One region of the Paenibacillus sp. FSL R7-0273 genome, then DNA from elsewhere that is predicted to be linked to it. Evidence: predicted binding sites of a transcription regulator. Region 1 holds the regulator's gene; each other region holds the start of a gene.

The links. Region 1 encodes LexA, which represses DNA repair genes until DNA is damaged. Its sites were predicted from a motif close to CGAACATATGTTCG; they were not measured.
Region 2: a site for LexA is predicted at 2,495-2,508, ahead of R70723_RS01015 (putative DNA modification/repair radical SAM protein). Genes of this name have one in related genera too.
Region 3: a site for LexA is predicted at 1,713-1,726, ahead of addB (helicase-exonuclease AddAB subunit AddB). Genes of this name have one in related genera too.
Region 4: a site for LexA is predicted at 1,948-1,961, ahead of R70723_RS23380 (ImmA/IrrE family metallo-endopeptidase). Genes of this name have one in related genera too.

The regions. Positions count from the first base shown of each region.
Region 1 covers NZ_CP009283.1:4,142,615-4,147,298, reverse strand. Annotated here, with positions in the region: gene R70723_RS17580 (hypothetical protein) at 1-128, shown strand, start outside; gene R70723_RS17575 (sporulation protein Cse60) at 461-652, shown strand; gene R70723_RS17570 (hypothetical protein) at 908-1,129, shown strand; gene R70723_RS17565 (hypothetical protein) at 1,206-1,424, shown strand; gene R70723_RS17560 (L,D-transpeptidase) at 1,510-1,848, opposite strand; gene lexA (transcriptional repressor LexA) at 2,019-2,645, opposite strand; gene R70723_RS17550 (LysM peptidoglycan-binding domain-containing protein) at 2,839-3,249, shown strand; gene R70723_RS17545 (DUF896 domain-containing protein) at 3,359-3,562, shown strand; gene R70723_RS17540 (hypothetical protein) at 3,611-4,138, shown strand; gene R70723_RS17535 (HAD family hydrolase) at 4,179-4,684, shown strand, end outside.
Region 2 covers NZ_CP009283.1:207,409-212,092, reverse strand. Annotated here, with positions in the region: gene R70723_RS01030 (SAM-dependent methyltransferase) at 1-513, opposite strand, end outside; gene R70723_RS01025 (LuxR C-terminal-related transcriptional regulator) at 667-1,809, shown strand; gene R70723_RS01020 (hypothetical protein) at 2,094-2,285, opposite strand; gene R70723_RS01015 (putative DNA modification/repair radical SAM protein) at 2,542-3,858, shown strand; gene R70723_RS01010 (TIGR03915 family putative DNA repair protein) at 3,864-4,684, shown strand, end outside.
Region 3 covers NZ_CP009283.1:5,554,572-5,559,255, reverse strand. Annotated here, with positions in the region: gene R70723_RS23970 (ABC transporter ATP-binding protein) at 1-1,159, shown strand, start outside; gene R70723_RS23965 (hypothetical protein) at 1,179-1,580, shown strand; gene addB (helicase-exonuclease AddAB subunit AddB) at 1,823-4,684, shown strand, end outside.
Region 4 covers NZ_CP009283.1:5,419,100-5,423,783, forward strand. Annotated here, with positions in the region: gene R70723_RS23365 (glycosyl hydrolase) at 1-102, opposite strand, end outside; gene R70723_RS23370 (cytidine deaminase) at 269-697, opposite strand; gene R70723_RS23375 (NucA/NucB deoxyribonuclease domain-containing protein) at 826-1,266, shown strand; gene R70723_RS34125 (hypothetical protein) at 1,331-1,489, opposite strand; gene R70723_RS33055 (YjfB family protein) at 1,684-1,860, shown strand; gene R70723_RS23380 (ImmA/IrrE family metallo-endopeptidase) at 1,979-2,521, shown strand; gene R70723_RS33560 (hypothetical protein) at 2,568-2,726, shown strand; gene R70723_RS23385 (2-phosphosulfolactate phosphatase) at 2,927-3,694, opposite strand; gene R70723_RS34295 (hypothetical protein) at 3,882-4,016, opposite strand; gene R70723_RS23390 (YitT family protein) at 4,115-4,684, opposite strand, start outside.

The DNA of each region.
Region 1 (4,684 bases):
GGAGCAGTGAAGCCGTACTCCATTACATCAGGCAAGATTCCATACTGTGGATTCCGTCTCTTGAGGCAGCCGCGGAGGCAGCCAGGACTGAGCTTGCCCTACAGAAGTTTCTTCTTGCTCAAACTTAAATATATAATGTTCGAAGGAACCTGTCAGGATGATGCTGGCAGGTTTTTGCTGTTATTGATACGAGAAGATCAAAGAGGTTACCGGAGCTGCGATGCAGGATCGGCTATTGTATAATTGTGTAAAAAAGTGTTTGACCATTCTCACGCAGGGTGTTAAGCTAGGCAGATGATAAGGCATTTCGCAGAGAGCTGCGGAATGTCTTACTGTTTATTTAGGGCTATTTTACATTAAATGTTAGTGGAGGGGTGATGCGCCATGTGCATTTCGCTGCTATCTAATACATGTGTACCAATATAATGGCAAGTATGTGAACAATGAAAAGGAGAATATCATGATACAGGTAAAAGAGTTTGTGGACGGGGATAATTTTTATGCGGAGAACAAGGCCAATGAATTCCTCAAGGGCTTGGCGGAAGAGCAGGTAGTGAACATCTGCTACGGATCTGTAGTTAAATCTTCACGTGACGGGGCAGAGCATCAGCGGAGTACGATTTTGGTGGTTTATAAGACAGATGACAAATAAGTTCTGGGACCGGGTGTTTACCTGGATGTCATTTGCTTCGACGCTAACGATTGTGATTTTAGTGCTCTTTTACGGACTGGGCTAAAATCAGGAATAGGGCATTATCGGCGGGCTTTCTGCAATAGGGAAGCTCGCGGTAATGCTTTTTTTATATGCCGGCAGTAAGGGGATTATCACATACATACATTACCAATTGTGTTATATTTGAAAAGTATATGTTTATTTGGAAGATAGACAGCTACAAGGGGGAAGCGGATGAACACGACGTATAAGGTACTGGTGTGTGATGCTGATTTGTTTGCTGCGGCGCTGGCTGAGGCGGATATATATGTATTGCAGGTTCGGGAGGGGCAGCCGCCGGTCTTTGCGGATTGTGCCGGTCCGCTGCAGAGGTGGACACCGGAATACATAGAGCTGGGCGGCATGACCTACAGGCGTAAGGATTTTGAATTCCGTGTGCGTATACCCGAAAAATAACAGCTGCCGGATCACACAGGCAGGAGGAGCCATTACAGCATCTCTTATACTATAAAACAGTAAAAGAGGTGTTAATATGGCAGAAAGAGAACGTGTAAGAATCCGCAGAGCAATCCGGGCCCTGCTGGCACAGCGGTCGGTCCTCCTGGAGCGGCTTGAAGAAATCAACGAGAACCTGCGCAGATTGCCTAATCCGAGCCGGGCCAGACGTGAATTGCTGGCGGCAAGGGTGTCGATCCGGGAAGCCCTGCGCTTGAACCGCATCGCTATCAGATTATTGCGCAGTGTGCTGTAGAACAACGCAAATATAGAACAATAAGGGGCATCCCGCAAGCCGTAACCGGCTGCTTGGGATGCCCCTTATTTGGTGATCGTTACTCTTATTGCCTGATAGTGACCCGTGTTCCGACCGGAACAAGCCGGGACAGGGCAAGTACATCTTCGTTATACATCCGGATGCAGCCGTGTGAAACCATGTGACCGATTGAAGCGGGATCATTGGTGCCATGGATACCGTAATGCGGTTTGGACAGTCCCATCCAAAACGCGCCGAACGGCCCGCCCGGATTAGGCTGCTTGTTAATAATGGTGTATTCGCCCTGGGGTGAAGCGGTCAGCATCGTACCGATGCCTACAGGAAAACCACGGGTTACAATGTCGTTATCCAGCAGATACAGCATACGCTGCGACAGATCAACAATGATGCGATAATTGGGCATAGTGATCAGCCCTCCTTCTCATACCAGCATATGTGCGGAATAGGGAGGCGGTTACCTGTGACGGGCAAGGAGGGCAGGACAGCGGGAGAGCGGTGTATCTGTATAGCTGGGTGCGGAGGCAGGAAAAAGGCTGTTACGCAGTTATGCGCAACAGCCTCAAGACAGGAGAATTAATGAATATCGCGGAAAAGTCCGATGACTCTGCCCAAAATGGTAACGCGGTTCAAGCGGAGCGGTTCATAAGCCGGGTTCTCCGGCTGCAGGCGGATATGGTCACGTTCTTTATAGAAGGTCTTAACAGTAGCTTCATCTTCTTCGGTCATTGCTACAACGATATCCCCGTTGTCTGCCGTCTGCTGCTGGCGGACAATAACATAGTCGCCATCCATAATTCCGGCTTCCACCATGCTGTCTCCCAGTACGGAGAGCATAAACACCTTGTTGTCGCCGACATAATGCGTAGGCAGCGGAAAGTAATCTTCGATATTCTCGGTAGCGGTAATCGGCACCCCGGCGGTGACTTTACCAACAACAGGAATACGGGTAACCGTCTGTACGAACTGATGTACATTCTCTGAATCTTCCTGTCCAAGCAGTTCTATCGCACGAGGCTTCGTAGGGTCACGGCGGATCAGGCCCTTCTTCTCAAGACGGTCCAGATGACCATGCACGGTAGAGCTGGAGGCAAGACCGACAGCTTCCCCGATTTCGCGGACGGACGGAGGATAACCCTTGCTGCGGACTTCGTTACGTATGAATTCCAGGATCGCCAGCTGACGACTCGAAATCTTTGACATTGGAATCAACCCCATATAGTATGTTTGGGAAAATTATAACATAGAACTTCCGTTCGTACAAACATAAGTTCTAACTCTTTGGTATGCCCGGAAACAAAGGGGAACAATTGTTCGAAAAAATATATTGATCAAAACACATGTTCGTGTTATATTAATCTCAAATTTAAGAACAAGTGTTTGGAGGTCGATGATATTGTTAAAATACAGTACTTACCGCAGCATCTACGACGAGACAAGTGAGGTTCAATCTGCCGGTGTCTCTGCTTTTGAATATGGTATTAGCCTGAAGAATGGAGTAGTATCCCTGTGCGGAGCAATGATGAATCTGTTCCGGGGAGGCCAGCTGGTGAAGCTTGCCCTGATTTTGATGCTGGTGATTTCCGGTTTTACAGTGGTAGGTAATGTATTTGCAGGTTCAGTATCCTCGGTAACACCAGCTGAACGCGTAGTTGTAGAACGCGGAGACTCATTGTGGAGCATTGCGCTTGAACATAAGCCGTCGGATATGAGGACGGTTGTATATATAGAAGGAATTAAGAAGGCAAGCGGGCTTGAGGGCAATGCTATACAGGCCGGGGATGTGCTGACACTGCCTGCATACTAATAGTTGCAGGAACAGAAGTTACGACAGGAAGAGCTTTCAGGGAGGAGACCTTGACAAGCTCTTTTTCTCATGGCAAAGTTAGAATGAATTTATAGGGGAGGGGAAAGCATTGAATATAGACGAATTGGTCGCACGCATCAATGAATTGGCACGCAAGCAGAAGAGCAGCGGCCTGACAGAAGAGGAACTGGAGGAACGCGCCCGGCTCCGCGAGATTTATCTGGGCAACATCCGCAAGAACTTCCGTGCACAGCTGGATACGATTGAAATCGTGGACAACGATGATCAGGGCAATAAGGGGCTTACACATTAGTCCTGCGGCTTTGTCATAGATATTTTAGGATGACTAGGGGGAACTCACATGGCCCGTTCTTGGGAAAGAATGGTTCAACGCAACACCAAGCAAGTCAATATGCAACGGAAGAAGCAAGGCAAGGATTCCATTTATGCCTCCAAATCATCATCGTCTGCAGGAGGCACTGACATTTTTAAAGGCCGCAACATTGTATTTCCGATCGTTCTGCTGCTGCTCGGGATGATGTTCTGGGTAGTGGGCTCCATTGATGAAGCCCGGGGGCAGGGTATACTGGCCAACTGGCTGGGCGTTGTCCTGTACTTTTTACTGGCAGCCCTGATTTTCTTCCGCCGTCCTTTTCTCAAGGTTGAGCGGGCCAGAGTTTCCACCATTAAATTTAACCGTGAGCGCTGGCTGCAGGCATCAGAGATTGAGAAGATTATCCTGTCCCGCAGCATGGTTTCCCTGAAATATAAAGGCAAACGCAAGCAGTGGGTATTCTCCAGATGGCTGAACCGTTATGATACCGAAGCGATGGGCGCCCGCCTTGAGCAGTTCGCCAAAGCCAATAATATTGAAGTAGTGCGTGAGTAGACAGATAAGATAGACCAGCATAGGGAGAGGGAGCGATATTATGCCGATTACTGCCGTACTGTTTGATCTTGACGATACACTGCTCTGGGATGAACGGAGTGTTGAGGAAGCCTTCCGGGCCGCCTGCGAAGCAGCCGGTGACACTGTTGATCCTCAGGAGCTGGAGGCCGCTGTCCGCAGGGAGGCCAGAAGCCTCTACGAATCTTATGAGACATTTCCGTTTACGAAGATGATCGGGATTAATCCGTTTGAGGCGCTGTGGGCGAACTTTACTGCCGGAGAGCAGGCTGAGTTCCGGCAGCTGGAACAGCTTGCTCCGGCATACCGCAAGGAAGCCTGGCGCCGCGGCCTGGCAGCTCTGGGTACTCAGGATGAAGGACTGGCTGAGCGGCTGGCTGCAAAGTTCGGCGAAGAGCGCCGGAGCCGTCCGTATATGTATGAAGAGACGCTGCAGGTGCTGGATGAGCTGCGCGGCAAAGTAAAGCTGCTGCTGCTTACCAACGGCTGTCCGGCCCTGCAGCAGGAGAAGCTGGACGGCGTGCCTGA
Region 2 (4,684 bases), 3.4 Mb from region 1:
CTCCCAGGCCTGCGAAGCAGGATCGCCATTGATCGCCGAGATGAGCAGCGGAGCGCCCGGCTTCAGCCTAGCAGCAATAGCCTGCAGCAGTGCGAGCTTATTCTCCCGTCCCTGCACAAAATGCAGCACCAGCATGCAGGTTGCCGCATCATATTGCCCGCCGCTGCTCCAGGAGCAGAGGTCGGCATGGTGCAGCTGCACCCGGTCGGCAAGTCCGGCTGCGGCAATCCGCTGCCCGGCAGCCTCCAGCATGCCGGCGGATGTATCCAGGCCGCAGAAGCTCCAGTCCGGATGCCCCGTGCCCAGCGTAACGATCTCCTGTCCGCCGCCTGCCCCGGCGACCAGCAGTGAGGGCAGCTCCTGCTGGTCCAGCATGGCTGCCAGCAGCTTATCCATCAGCGCATACTGCAGCTGGTAGCCGGGTATTTTGCGGCTGATATTGCTTATATAACGGTCTGCATCTGCCTGCTGCCATGGATTAGCTGCTTCTGCTTCGCTGGCTCTGTCTTTCATAGGATCTCCTCCGTTTGATGATCTGCCCTGATCAGCTATAATAGGAACTGGTTTTCATTATCAGGGCTGTTACCGAAACAGACCATCCCACATAGCTGGGATTTATATCGGCATTCAGGAAGAAGCATTCACATAAAGCGAAAGGGACGGACTATGAAAGAAGCATTTACCGCAGTAACGAAACTTCTGCAGACGCTCGATCAGGGACAGGAGCTGTCCTCCCTGATGTACAGGGAAGTAATGCTGACCAGGCTCAGAACGGCCCTCGTCTTTGATGCCGCCTGCTGCACAACCGTCGATCCGGTGACTCTGCTGACCACAGGAGCCGTTACCGAGCAGGGGCTGGAGAACATTCACGGCGCACTCCTCGACAATGAATACCTGCATGACGACTATAACAAGTTCACTGAGCTGGCCCGGTCTGCCGGGCCTGTCCGTTCATTACGGGAAGCCGCAGCTGGAAGGCCGGAGCGGAGCCGCCGTTACCGCGAGGTGCTGCAGCCGGCCGGCTTCGCAGATGAGCTCAGGGCTGCGCTAACGACAGGAGGCGCCTGCTGGGGCTTCCTGATTCTGTTCCGGAGAGAGGAACACGGGGCCTTTCGGCCGGAGGAGCTGCAGCTGATCAGCAGCATTGCGCCCCTGATCGCAGCCCGCCTGAAGGCCAAGGCGCTGAGCCCCGCTGCTCCTTCAGACTCCGGCGTGCAACCGGAGGAGGGCATTCTTATTCTGGATGACCGGCTGGAGCCGGTAAGCCTCAATCCGGGCGGGCGGTATTGGCTGGAGCAGCTGCAGCGCATGGAGCAGCAGTCCCGGTCGGCGCTGCCCGGTCCGGTCAGAGCGGTCTGCCTCAGAGCGCTGGGGCGGGAGGCTGAGGCGCAGCGCAGTGATGCACAAAGCGGGGAGCAGCCGGCCGCAGCCGGACTTCCTCAGGGGATGCAGCCCGCGGCCGGCAGCTCTTCGGCGGCGAAATTGTGCTTCCGCAGCACAAGCGGGCAATTTATCAGCATCACCGCCAGCAGGCTGGACGGCCCATCCGGCCTGATGCAGCTGGCTGTGTCCTTTACAGCAGCCAAGGCTGCCGATCTGCTGCCCCTGATTACTGAAGCCTACGGCTTCACGGAGCGCGAGAAGGAAATCATCAGCCAGCTGTCCATGGGGCGGTCAACCAAGGAGCTTGCACAGCTCCTGCATATCTCTGCCTACACGGTCCAGGATCATCTGAAATCCATTTTCGGCAAAGCCGGAGTCAGCAGCCGCCGGGAGCTCATCTGGCTGTTCTACTCCCGGTACCAGTAGTCTGCTGCAAGCCGTTGCCAGCGGTACAAAAAGGCGCCCAGGCAGGCCGTGTACAACGGCTGCCCGGGCGCCATTTTAGGCGGGGACGCATGGAGCCCTGCGGCTTAGAAAACATAAAAAAAGAAACCCCTCGTATGATGCGGCAGCCAGCCGGCTGTCTTTTGCCGGACCTTTAGCGGGAGAGGTTTGTTCGCTGATGATTCTTATTAAGTGCAGTCATAAAGCTTAGTCCTTGTACTGGTGTATGACAGAAATCCGCCCTGGCCCGGCTATACGTCAGCTCTTTATTTACGCCTGGTGGTTTTCATCATGCGGTTGTACATAACCAGTGCAGCAATAACCATCCCGATCATCGCAACACTGCCGGCGGATTCCTCCGACATTCCGAACAGCAGACAGACCGTAGTTACCACTGACCTTGTCACAAGTACAACAAGAATCAGCATAATCGGCCGCCAAATGTTATATTTTCTCATTCACGCAACACTCCCACTCTAATTTTGAAAAGCTTGTTCTCTCTCTGTTAGTTGCTATTATAACACAAGCAGGAATGCGGTTACATTTTACAATCCTCTCCTGTGCCAAAATCTTGACACAACCGCTGTTATTCAGGCCGGATTGCCGGATTTCAGTCCCATTTGTTCCGGATAAGGTCATGGTGTCCGTAATAATCTGGATTTTGACAGGAACACCTGTTCGGTATATACTTTTCTTTATGAGGAGTGTGTAACGATGGATATGATGGAGAAGCTAGAGATTTTGACGGAATCAGCCAAATATGATGTCGCCTGCACCTCAAGCGGCTCCAAGCGCTCCGGCCAGGCCGGAAGCCTCGGAAACGCGGTCAGCTTTGGAATCTGCCACAGCTTCGCCGCGGACGGACGCTGTATCTCGCTGCTCAAGGTGCTGATGACCAACGGCTGCATCTATGACTGTGCCTATTGCATCAACCGCAAGTCCAACCCGGTACGCCGGGCCGCCTTTACTCCGCAGGAAATTGCCGATGTTACCATGCAGTTCTACCGCCGCAATTATATAGAGGGGCTGTTCCTTAGCTCCGGCATTATGCGCAGTCCCGACTATACGACCGAGCAGCTGATTGCCGCCCTTGAGCTGCTGCGCAATGAGTATCACTTCCGCGGCTATATCCATGTAAAAGCCATCCCCGGCGCAGACGATGCCCTCCTGTCCCGGCTGGGAATGCTGGCCGACCGGATGAGTGTCAACATCGAGCTGCCCTCCCAGGAGAGCCTGCGCAAGCTGGCTCCGGACAAGAGCAAGCAGTCTATTTTGCAGCCGATGGGCCTTATTACGAATAAGATTACCGAGAACAGCACGGAACTCGTCAAATATAAGCATGCCCCGCGCTTTGCGCCGGCGGGCCAGAGCACCCAGATGATTGTCGGCGCAACGCCCGATACCGATTACCAGATTCTGAACCTTACAGAGGGTTTGTATAAGAAGTATAAGCTCAAGCGGATATTCTATTCCGCTTACACCCCGGTGGTCGAGGATTCACTGCTCCCCTCGCTGGATACCAAGCCGCCATTGCTGCGCGAGCACCGGCTGTATCAGGCCGACTGGCTGCTGCGCTTCTACGGCTTCGAGGCCAAGGAGCTGCTCGACGAAGCAGCGCCCAACTTCAACCCGCTGCTCGACCCGAAATGCAGCTGGGCCATCAACCACCGGGAGCATTTCCCGGTGGAGGTTAACCGCGCACCGTATGAGATGCTGCTGCGCGTTCCCGGCATCGGCGTAAGAAGCGCCCAGCGGATCATTAAGGCCCGCCGGGCCGGAACGCTCGATTTCCATGCGCTGAAGAAGCTCGGCGTTGTGCTCAAGCGCGCCCAGTTCTTCATTACCTGCAAAGGCCGGCCGCTGGAAGGCCTCAAGGTAGGCGAGCACACCCTGCTTCGCTCGCTGATGTCCGGACAGGAGCTGGCCAAGTTTCAGCAGCCGGAGATCGAGCAGCTCTCCTTCTTCGACGACAGCTATCTGGCTGCGTTACCGGAGGCAGGCCGGGCGGCAGCCTTCAGCTACGGAGGTTAGCCGGTATGTTTACAACAACCAGCCTGGCCTATAGCTATGACGGCAGCTTTGAGGGGCTGCTGTGCTGCGTATTCGAGAGCTACCAGTGGAAGGAAACGCCGCTGGCCATCCATTCGGAGGACAGCGGGCAAGGACTGCTGCTGGAAGCGAAATGGATTGAAACCGACAAGCTTAAGGCAGACCGCGTACTGCGTTCCATTCCGCTGAAGATCTCCCGCGAGGCGCAGGAGCTTGTCCGGCACGGCTTTTGGTCTGCCGTGCCGGACAAAGAGATGCTGCTGCTGAATTTTCTTTATCTCGGCTTTACCCACGGACCCGCGGTAATGAACATGCTGGCTGACGATACGGTCTGCGCCCTGAACAAGGCAGTCCGTCTTCTCCGGCGGGAGGGTCACCACTATCTGGGCTTCGTCCGGTTCAGCGTATACGGCCCTGTCATGGCAGCGGTCATAGAACCGCAGGGCTACATCCTGCCTGTGATTGAGGATCATTTCTGCGACCGGTTCCAGAATGAGAGCTTCATGATTTACGACCGCACCCACAGGATGGCGCTGATTCATCAGCCGGGCCGGAAGGCGATCATTCCGCTGGAGGAATGGACACCTCCGCAGCCGGATGAGACTGAAGCTGCCTACCGCAGCTTATGGCAGAGCTTCTATCACGCTATCGGCATTAAAGAGCGCAGGAACGACCGGCAGCGCGCCTCCATGATGCCAAAGCGCTACTGGAAGCACCTGCCGGAGATGACCGGCAAGCAGCCGGTGCGCGCGGCACGGCAGGAGAAGGCCCCGCGCAGGCCGCGGAGCCCGAAGCCGCGTGAGCTGCA
Region 3 (4,684 bases), 1.4 Mb from region 1:
CAAGCTGAACGCGGCCAACCGGCTGCAGGAATACTTGAACGGCATCCGTGTAATGAAGGCTTATAATCTGACCGGGGAACGGTTTGCCAGGCTGGATACGGCCTTCAGGAAATTGATGAAGGAGAGCATCCGGCTGGAGGGGATTCTAGGTCCTGTGGTACTGACTGCAGTCGGCCTGCTCCGGGCCGGGCTGCCGCTGCTGGTGTATACCGGCGTCCAGCTGCTGCTGGGCGGAAGTCTTGGCGTGCTGCAGTTTGCCGTGTTCCTCATTGTCGGTACGCGCATTTATGATCCGCTGACCTCCGCCCTGACCAATTATGCGGAGTTCCGGTATAACGAGCAGGCCGGAGAACGGATTGTCAGGCTGCTGCAGGAGCCGGTGATGACCGGAGATACCGGGCCGCTTCCGACCGACAGCACGATTACCTTTAAGGATGTATCCTTCAGCTACGGTGAGACGAGGGTGCTTAATAATCTGAGCTTTGTGCTGCCGCAAGGGGCACTTACAGCAATTGTAGGTCCTTCAGGCAGCGGAAAAAGCACGGTTCTGCGCCTGATTTCAAGGTTTTATGACCCGGATGAAGGTTCTGTTTACCTGGGAGGCCGCAAGCTGAGCGGCATTGATCCTGAGCATCTGCTCAAGGCGGTATCGGTTGTCTTTCAGGATGTGTACCTGTTCCAGGATACGATTGCTAATAACATTGCGTTCGGACGGCCCGGCGCATCCCGCGAGGAGGTTATCCGGGCGGCCACAACCGCGCGCTGCCACGAATTTATCAGCAGGCTGCCGCAGGGCTATGACACGCCGGTAGGTGAAGGCGGCAGCACGCTCTCCGGCGGTGAAAAGCAGCGTCTGTCCATTGCCCGGGCAATATTGAAGGATGCGCCGATTGTCCTGCTGGATGAAGCGACAGCTTCACTTGATCCGCAGAACGAGGCGGAAATCCAGAAGGCGGTTCATTCGCTGATTCAGGGACGGACAGTGATTGTCATTGCCCACCGGCTCAAAACCATCCGCGGAGCAGACAATATCATCGTGCTTGAGCAGGGCGGAATGGCCCAGCAGGGCACACATGAGGAGCTGCTGGCAGCGGACGGACTCTATGCGCGGCTATGGAGGCTGCAGCAGGATACAGCAGGGTTCCGTATTTCATCTTAAACTACAGGAGGGTACAACTATGGCAATCGTTTTGGATGAATCGGCATGGCCGCTGGTCACCATTAATCTGGGAGATCAGTTCGACCGCGAGACGGTTGATGAATATATCGCCTACTGGGAGAAGCTGCTTGCAGGCAAAACCAGATTCGGAATAATGATGATACAGAAGGGGGAGCGCGGGGAGCGTCCTGACCGTGAGGTGACCAAGCTGTATATGGACTGGTGCAAGTCACACAAAGAGCAAATCTCCCGCAGCTGTGCCGGAATTGCCGTGGTAACTGCCAGCTCGAAGCTGCTTGCCCTGTATAAACCGGTGACCGCCCTCTCGACCAAAAAAGTGTACGGGTGCCCGGGCAACGTATTTGCCGGGGAAGCAGAGGCACAGGAGTGGCTGGGAGCCTTGCTGCAGAAAAACCAGTGACATAATCACCGCTGTTCAAGACTCTTCTATTATCCATTCAGTATATGAAAAGCAGAAGACTGCCGCCGGCAATGGCGTGCAGTCTTTTTCGTGTGTTATACGCAGGGAATGATGGAGATTTGAAAACAATGGCAAACGTACGTTCTGTTATGCGGGGGGCAAATATGCTATAATGTTGGGACGAATGTAACCTGGATTTAAGCGGATGTGCTGAATCTGTGAAACGGAAGGAGTCTACTGCAATGACGGTACGCTTTTTGCTGGGCCGCTCGGGCAGCGGCAAGACAACGAAAATATGGGAGGAGGTCTCCTCCCGGCTGGCTTCGGACCCGCTGGGTGCTCCGCTGATTGTGCTTGTTCCCGAACAGGGGTCATTCAGTGCGGAGCGCGGGCTGCTGGGTGCAGGAGCAGCAAAGGGCAGCCTGCGGGCCCAGACGCTCAGCTTCTCCCGGCTCGCCTACCGGGTGAAGCAGGAGACAGGCGGCAGCGCCGGTCTGCCGATTAGTGAAGAAGGCAAAAAAATGCTGCTCTACAAAATTATCAGCCGCCGCAAGGAGGAGCTGAAGCTGTTCGGCGCCTCCGGCGACCGGCCTGGCTTTGTCGAAAGGCTGAGCAGCCTGCATACAGAGATGAAGCGCTGCTGTCTGGGGACGGATGATCTGGAGGAGCAGCTGACCAGAATGCGGGATAGCTCTCCGGGCAGCCCAATTCTTGCCGGCAAGCTGGATGATCTCCAGCTTGTATTCAGCGATCTCGAACGGGAAATGGCCGGGCTGTATATTGATGAGGAGGACCGGCTGGCTGAGCTGGCCGTCCATATTCAGGATTCCTCATACCTCCGCGGGGCGGAGGTATGGGTGGACAGCTTTCACGGGTTTAGCCCTCAGGAGCTTGCGGTGCTGCGGGAAATCATGCTGCATGCCTCGAACGTGACGGTGGCGCTGACTCTGGACAGGATTTATCCGCCGGGGCTGCAGCCGCATGAGCTGGAGCTGTTTCATCCGCCGGCTGTAACCTATATCAAGCTGCGCGGGATGGCTGAGGAGGCAGGCCTTGAGGTATGGGACGAGCTGCTGGCGCCGCCTGTGCTGCCGCGTTTTGCAGAGAGTCCCGCGCTTGCCCATCTGGAGAAAAGCTACGGGCGGCGCCGGCCGTGGACAGGTGACGCAGGGCAGATTGACAGGGAGATCAGCGTTACCGCAGCTTCCTCGCGCCGGACGGAGCTGGAGGCCGCGCTTCGCGAAATGCTCCGGCTGGCCCGTGAGGAAGGGGCGCATTACGGGGAGATGGCCGTATTTATGCGGAGTATCAGTGACTATGAGGCACTGGTCGCCCCCTTATTTGCCGATTACGGGATTCCGTTTTTCCTGGACCAGAAGGCCAGTGAGCTTCATCATCCGCTGGCGGAGTTTGTGCGCTCTGCGCTTGATATCGTACGGCGCCGCTGGCGTTATGAGGATGTATTCCGCTGCGTGAAGACGGAGCTGCTGCTGCCGCTGGACGGCAGCCTGACCCGGGAGGATATGGACCAGCTTGAGAACTATGTGCTTGCCTGCGGCATTCAGGGATACCGCTGGACGGACGGTAAATCGTGGAAGGGCATTCCGAGCCTGTCGCTTGAAGGGGCCAGAGCCGTTGACGAGGCGCTGCTCGCCAGGATGGAGGCCTGCCGGGCTGCCATTACAGGACCTCTATATGCTTTTGAGAAAAGAGTTAAAAAAAGCCGCAGCGGACTTGAGCTGTGTACGGCGGTATATCTTCTGCTGCAGGAGGCGGATATTGCCCGCAAGCTGGAGAAGCGGATTGCAGCCGCTCTGGAGCAGGGCCAGCCTGCGCTTGCCCGTGAGCACAGCCAGCTGTGGGACGCAGTGCTTGATCTGCTCGACCAGATTAATGAAATGATGGGCGGAGAGCGGCTGGCGTTCGAGCTGTTCGCCGGCGTGCTGGAAACCGGACTCGGCGGGCTGAGAATGGGGCTTGTTCCGCCGTCTCTGGACCAGGTACTGGTCGGAACGATGGACCGTACCCGGACTACAGGCGTGAAGTACGCCTTTTTGCTCGGATTTAATGAAGGGGTAGTACCGGCTCAGTTCAAGGAGGACGGCATTCTCTCCGAGGGTGAGAGGCTGCTGCTGGAGAATGCCGGCATGGAGCTGGCTCCCGGTGCGTCCCGCAAGCTGCTGGATGAACGCTTCCTTATCTATAATGTGCTTACAACTGCCAGCCTGAAGCTGTGGATCAGCTATGCCAATGCTGATGACGAAGGCAAGGCGTTACTGCCCTCCGAGATTATCCGCCAGCTGCATGTGATGTTCCCGGAAGCGCTGAGGGAGCAGGTGGTGTCCGGTTTCCCTTCAGCGGTTCAGCCGGATGATGGAGCAGGGGAGGCCCGTCATCTCAGCTTCATCGGACAGCGGGAACAGACACTGCGCATGCTGATTCTGCAGCTGCGGCAATGGCGGCAGGGTGTGGAAATACCCGGAATGTGGTGGGATGTCTATAACTGGTATATGAACGGAGGACAAGAGCAGCGCCGGCCGCTGGAACGGCTGCTTGGCTCGCTGTTCTACCGCAACAGCGGAGCTCCTCTGAGACGGGAGACAAGCCTGCGGCTGTACGGGGGCCCGACGATCCGGGGCAGCGTCTCGCGGATGGAGAAATTTGTGGCCTGCTCATTCTCCCATTTTGCCTCATACGGTTTAAGGCTGAGGGAACGCCAGCTGTACAAGCTGCAGGCTCCGGATATCGGCCAGCTGTTCCACGCCGCACTGAGCGATATGGCCAAACGGCTGCAGGAGCAGGGCAGAGGCTGGGGCAGCATGTCGGCAGAGGAATGCCGCCGCGAGGCGGTAGCAACGGTGGATAAGCTTTCTCCGCTGCTGCAGGGCGAGATTCTGATGAGCACCAAGCGGTACGGCTATATATCCCGCAAGCTTAAGAATATCGTCGGCCGCGCCTCCGTTATTCTCGGTGAGCATGCCCGCCGGGGCAGCTTTGAGCTGGCCGGGCTGGAGCTTGATTTCGGTCCGGGCAAGGAGCTCCCGCCGCTGAGAATCACACTGCCTAACGGCTGTGTAATGGAAGTGGTCGGCCGGATTGACCGG
Region 4 (4,684 bases), 1.3 Mb from region 1:
CGCCGGAGCCCGCAGCAAAGCGCGGAAGGCTGTCTGCCACGCTGCATCATTTACCAGCCGGGATGCGGAGTCGAGCAGATCCCGGAGTATGCGCTGTTCCATTTGTTCCACCATCCTTTTTTTGTACCATTGTATGGGGACAACCGTTACAGGGAAGCGGCGGATGGCGGGTAAACAGGGATAATATTTTAATTTTCAATGAACTTTTTCACAAAATTACGTGCTGTAAGCTTAGTACAAGTATGTATTAATGAATAAATCTAGCCTGCTATGGCTGTTGCTGGCGGGAGTATCGCATTGGCAGCAGATCCAGAATATCGGTCTTTGCCAGATTTTCTTCCCGGGGAACGATCACCCTGCAGTCTTCTGCGTAATCGGCAATCAGCTCACGGCACATGCCGCAGGGAGATACCACCCTGATTTCTCTGTCCTCACTGTCCGGGTCCGGATGCCTTACTGCAACAATAGTATCAAACTCTTTGTAGCCTTCCGAAATAGCCTTGCCGATGACCATCGCCTCTGCACAAACAGTTACCCGGGACAGGCTGGCTTCCAGATGCACCGCAGTAAAAATCTCACCCGTTTTGGTGCGGAGCGCCGCACCGACATGATGCCTTTCCCACTCGTAGCGCTTCTTGATAATCTCCCCGGCAGCAGCAACCAGCGTTTCATCTTCTATTGATAGTTCAGCCCTCATCTGATCTTCCTCCCGATCCTTACGACCTATTCGGTCTATTTTTCTTATTTAGTATACTAAAATCTGCTAATTATAAGCTATACTGAGTAGACCGAAGCAACAAGATTCCGCATCATCAGGAGGAGCATGTGAAGAAACAGAAATTTATCCCTAGCCTTATTATTGTTGTTCTGCTTGCACTGGCAGCTTACTGGTTTGAAGAGAACGGCCTACCGGTCACGCCAACGCCTTCCGGCGGCGGCTCTGAGGTCGTACAGCTGGTTTTCCCTTCAGACCGCTATCCGGAAACGGCTGAGCACATCCAGGAAGCGATCAAGAACGGCGAGTCTGCGATCTGTACGATCAGCCGTGAGGACGCAGAGGAGAACCGCAAGGAATCCCTTAAAGGCGTCCCGACCAAAAAAGGCTATGACCGCGATGAGTGGCCGATGGCAATGTGTGCCGAGGGCGGCGCCGGAGCCGACATTGAATACATAACACCGAGTGATAACCGGGGGGCGGGCAGCTGGGTAGGCAACCAGCTCGAAGGCTATGCCGACGGGACACGGGTAGAGTTCATGTTCAAATAGGAACGGACAGACAGCAGCTCCGCCGGGACTTTTACCGGCGGAGCTGCTGCTTACTGAAGCTTTTTTAGAACAAACAGGCTCTTGTGATAATAACCAGCAAAATGAACAGAACCAGAATCGCATTGGTTGAGGTCATCCAAGGGCTTACAACCGGTACGACCGGAGGTCCCTGATTCACTCCGCCAACATTGTTTCCGCAACCGCAACCGTAATCTGCACCCATTATTTAATTCCTCCCTGTAATGTTTATGCCCACGCCACAGAATATGTATCAGCTGATCCGGCAGTTTGGGCCAATCGGCAAACATCTCTATTCGCCTATCGGAGGGTAAAGACTAATGAACCGGCTTCATGCAGTCGATATACAATAGGAGCACTGCTAATACCCAAAAATGCGAGAATAACAGGAGGTGCATAATGGACGTAGCCGCATTATCCATTGCCATGGGCCAGGCTTCTCTTAAGCAGGCTGCCGGCCTGCAGGTTATGAGTATAGCCAAAAACACAGCTGAGGTGCTGGCGCAGAATATGGCCCAGATGCTTCAGCAGAGCCCGCATCCGGATCTTGGAAAAACACTTGATATTCAGGTTTAATTGTTTTATCCTTAAATACATAAGAACGTCAGTTCCGGTCAATACCGGTCCCCTTAGCCCTACGGGCTTTTCTTTTACCCGTAAATGCGAACATACGATCCTATTTAGAGGTGATAATATGCAATCCTATTACCAGATGACTGCTCTTGAGAGCTGGACGGAGGATTTATATCAGCGTCTGCAGGTAACCCGCCCGTCCGATATTTCTATTTCTTACATAGCCGAACGGCTCAACATCTGGGTGCATTATCTGGATGTCCGCAGCAAGAGCGTGGAGGCCTCAGCGGGCATGTATACCATGTTCCTGGACAACCGGCTCCCGCCCGAGCTGCAGCGCCTTGAATTCCTTCATGAGCTCTGCCATCTGCTCCGCCACGCCGGCAGCCGTATCCTGATGCCCGGCCAGTTCACACAGGCACAGCAGGACGAATCCGAACGCTTTATTCTCTATGCAGCCATGCCTTACTCCATGATCTCCGCCAGACCCTTGCCTGAGCTGCGGGAAGATGCTGTATATCATATAGCCTCTACATTCCAGGTACCCGAGGAGCTGGCCGTGCAGCGGATTGACCAGATTCAGCGGCGGATCTTTCAGGGCCAGCTGATGGCTGTAATGGAGCGCAGCGAGGAGAGAAAATTCATCCACAGACATATTAGATAACCACTGCGGGGACAATACGTTCATAAATCCTTTGAGGAGGAGCGATATGGAAGCTATTCAGGTTATCCGGTTATTGCTGGCTCATCCGGATTACAGCGTAGACGCGGTTCACCCTGAAATACCTGATTTCGTCGGCATCGCGGCAATCGAGGTCGATCACGAAACCGAAACCTTCTCGATTCTTCTGCAGGAGCCTGAGGGATGAATGCGCATGCTCCCGTACACAAAAAAATGACCCCGCCGGCGTCCGGCAGGGTCCAAATCTATGAATAAGGGGGGTATGTCATTACTATACAGCGCTTAGCTTAATTCAGTATGAAATCCGGCTTAAGACTGGCTGAAAATGTATACCTTTTGCGATGCAGCAATGCGATGCTGCAATTCTGCCCGGTCAATCGCCAACGGTCAAGCCAGACACAGCACATTAACAAACCGGTTATGCTGCATTACCGGCACAGCATAGCTGATATCCACCTGACAGCAATAGGTCACATCGGCTTCGAATCCCCGCTCACGCAGCTCCCGGCCGCTGGAGGATTCCCAGATCAGCTCCCGGATCCGCTGCCCGGAGGACCGCAGCGCACCGATGCAGACCTCCGCTTCCGCAGATTTGCTCCCTGACAGCTTAGAGAGAATGAGTCCCGCGCTTAGGTAATCTTCAATGCCGGGCCGGAGATTATTCTCGGAGCCGATAACATCCGGCCATTTCTCACCGCAGGGAACGACCGTGATGGCCGCTCCTGATTCAAGCCTCAGCAGATTGGCAGCTTCTGCCACAGCCGATGCATTCAGCAGACAGCCGACCAGCAGTGCGGGCACCTGTGCGGCAATCCATGTACATGCTGCACCGTTCATGGAACACAGGACAAAGTCACGGTCATAATCAGCAGAGCTGAAGGACAGCGGTGACAACGAATGTCCCCCTGCTCTTACAGCCTCTGAGCGGCCGCGGATGAGCTCTGCACCCAGCTCCCTGGCATAGGTTCTGGCCTGTTCATTGGCCGGCGGGGGATACGGGTAGATGTTAGCCTTATGCTCGACAGCCGTTACAACAGTGGACGAGAAGCTCAGTACATCGACAATGATGACGATGTCTCCGCGCTCCGCTGCAGCTCTCGCCCCTCTTTGACCCCAGTCCAGCTTAATGTCATAGGGTGTTTGATCAAAGAACACAGGTTTCCCTCCTTTCTTGTCCGTATTCATCTCATACCTACAAACAGGGAGTTACCCATAGAAGGCGGGCGGCGAACCGCTTATTACCAAATTTTCTTTAAATTTTCGACAATTCCCCGGCGTGTCCTTCCCGGCTGCATAAAAGCAGCCCTGCCGGAACCGGCAGGGCCACATTGTATTTGTTCAGTTATACCCAGAAAGCCTTAGTGATGATTACCAGCAGGATGAACAATACCAGAATTGCAGCAGTAGAAGTAAAAGGACTGCCGTATCCGCAGTTTGCTCCGCCAACTGGACCTACATTTTCACCATAACAACCCATTTCCAATTCCTCCTTCATGATTGAGAGTACACCATAGCATATGTGATTTGCCCGCCGCTGACTGGGTGAAACGGCAATGACTTTTCGCCCGGGCCCTTTTATTTGGAAATATCGATAAAGCCCTCGCCGAACACATCGCGCACATCGTGGATGGTAACAAAGGCATTTTTGTCCTCAGACCGCACGATTTTTTTGAGCATGGATACCTCCTGCTTGCTGATGGCAATGTAGAGCACATTCTTATCATCGCCGGTATAATATCCGTAGCCCTTCAGCACGGTTACTCCGCGGTCCATTAACTCTGTAACCCTGGCCGCAATGCGCTCATGCTCAGCCGAAATAATGGTCACGGCTTTTTTGGGATTTACCCCTTCGATAATGAACTCCATCGCCTTCGTTCCAATAAAGAGGATGACGAACGTGAACATCACCTTCTCGATCCCGATGACGAAGACTGACAGTCCGGCCACAATCAGGTCAAAGAACAGCAGCGCATAGCTGATATTCCAGTCCCAGTATTTATTAGCCAGCCGGGCCAGAATCGTCGTGCCTGCCGTGGTACCGCCAACCCGGATAATGAGTCCGATCCCGCCTCCGGCCAGCAGGCCCGCAAAGATGGCGTTAATCACCGGCTCGCTGGAATCAATCCGCCAGCTCTCAGTCAGATA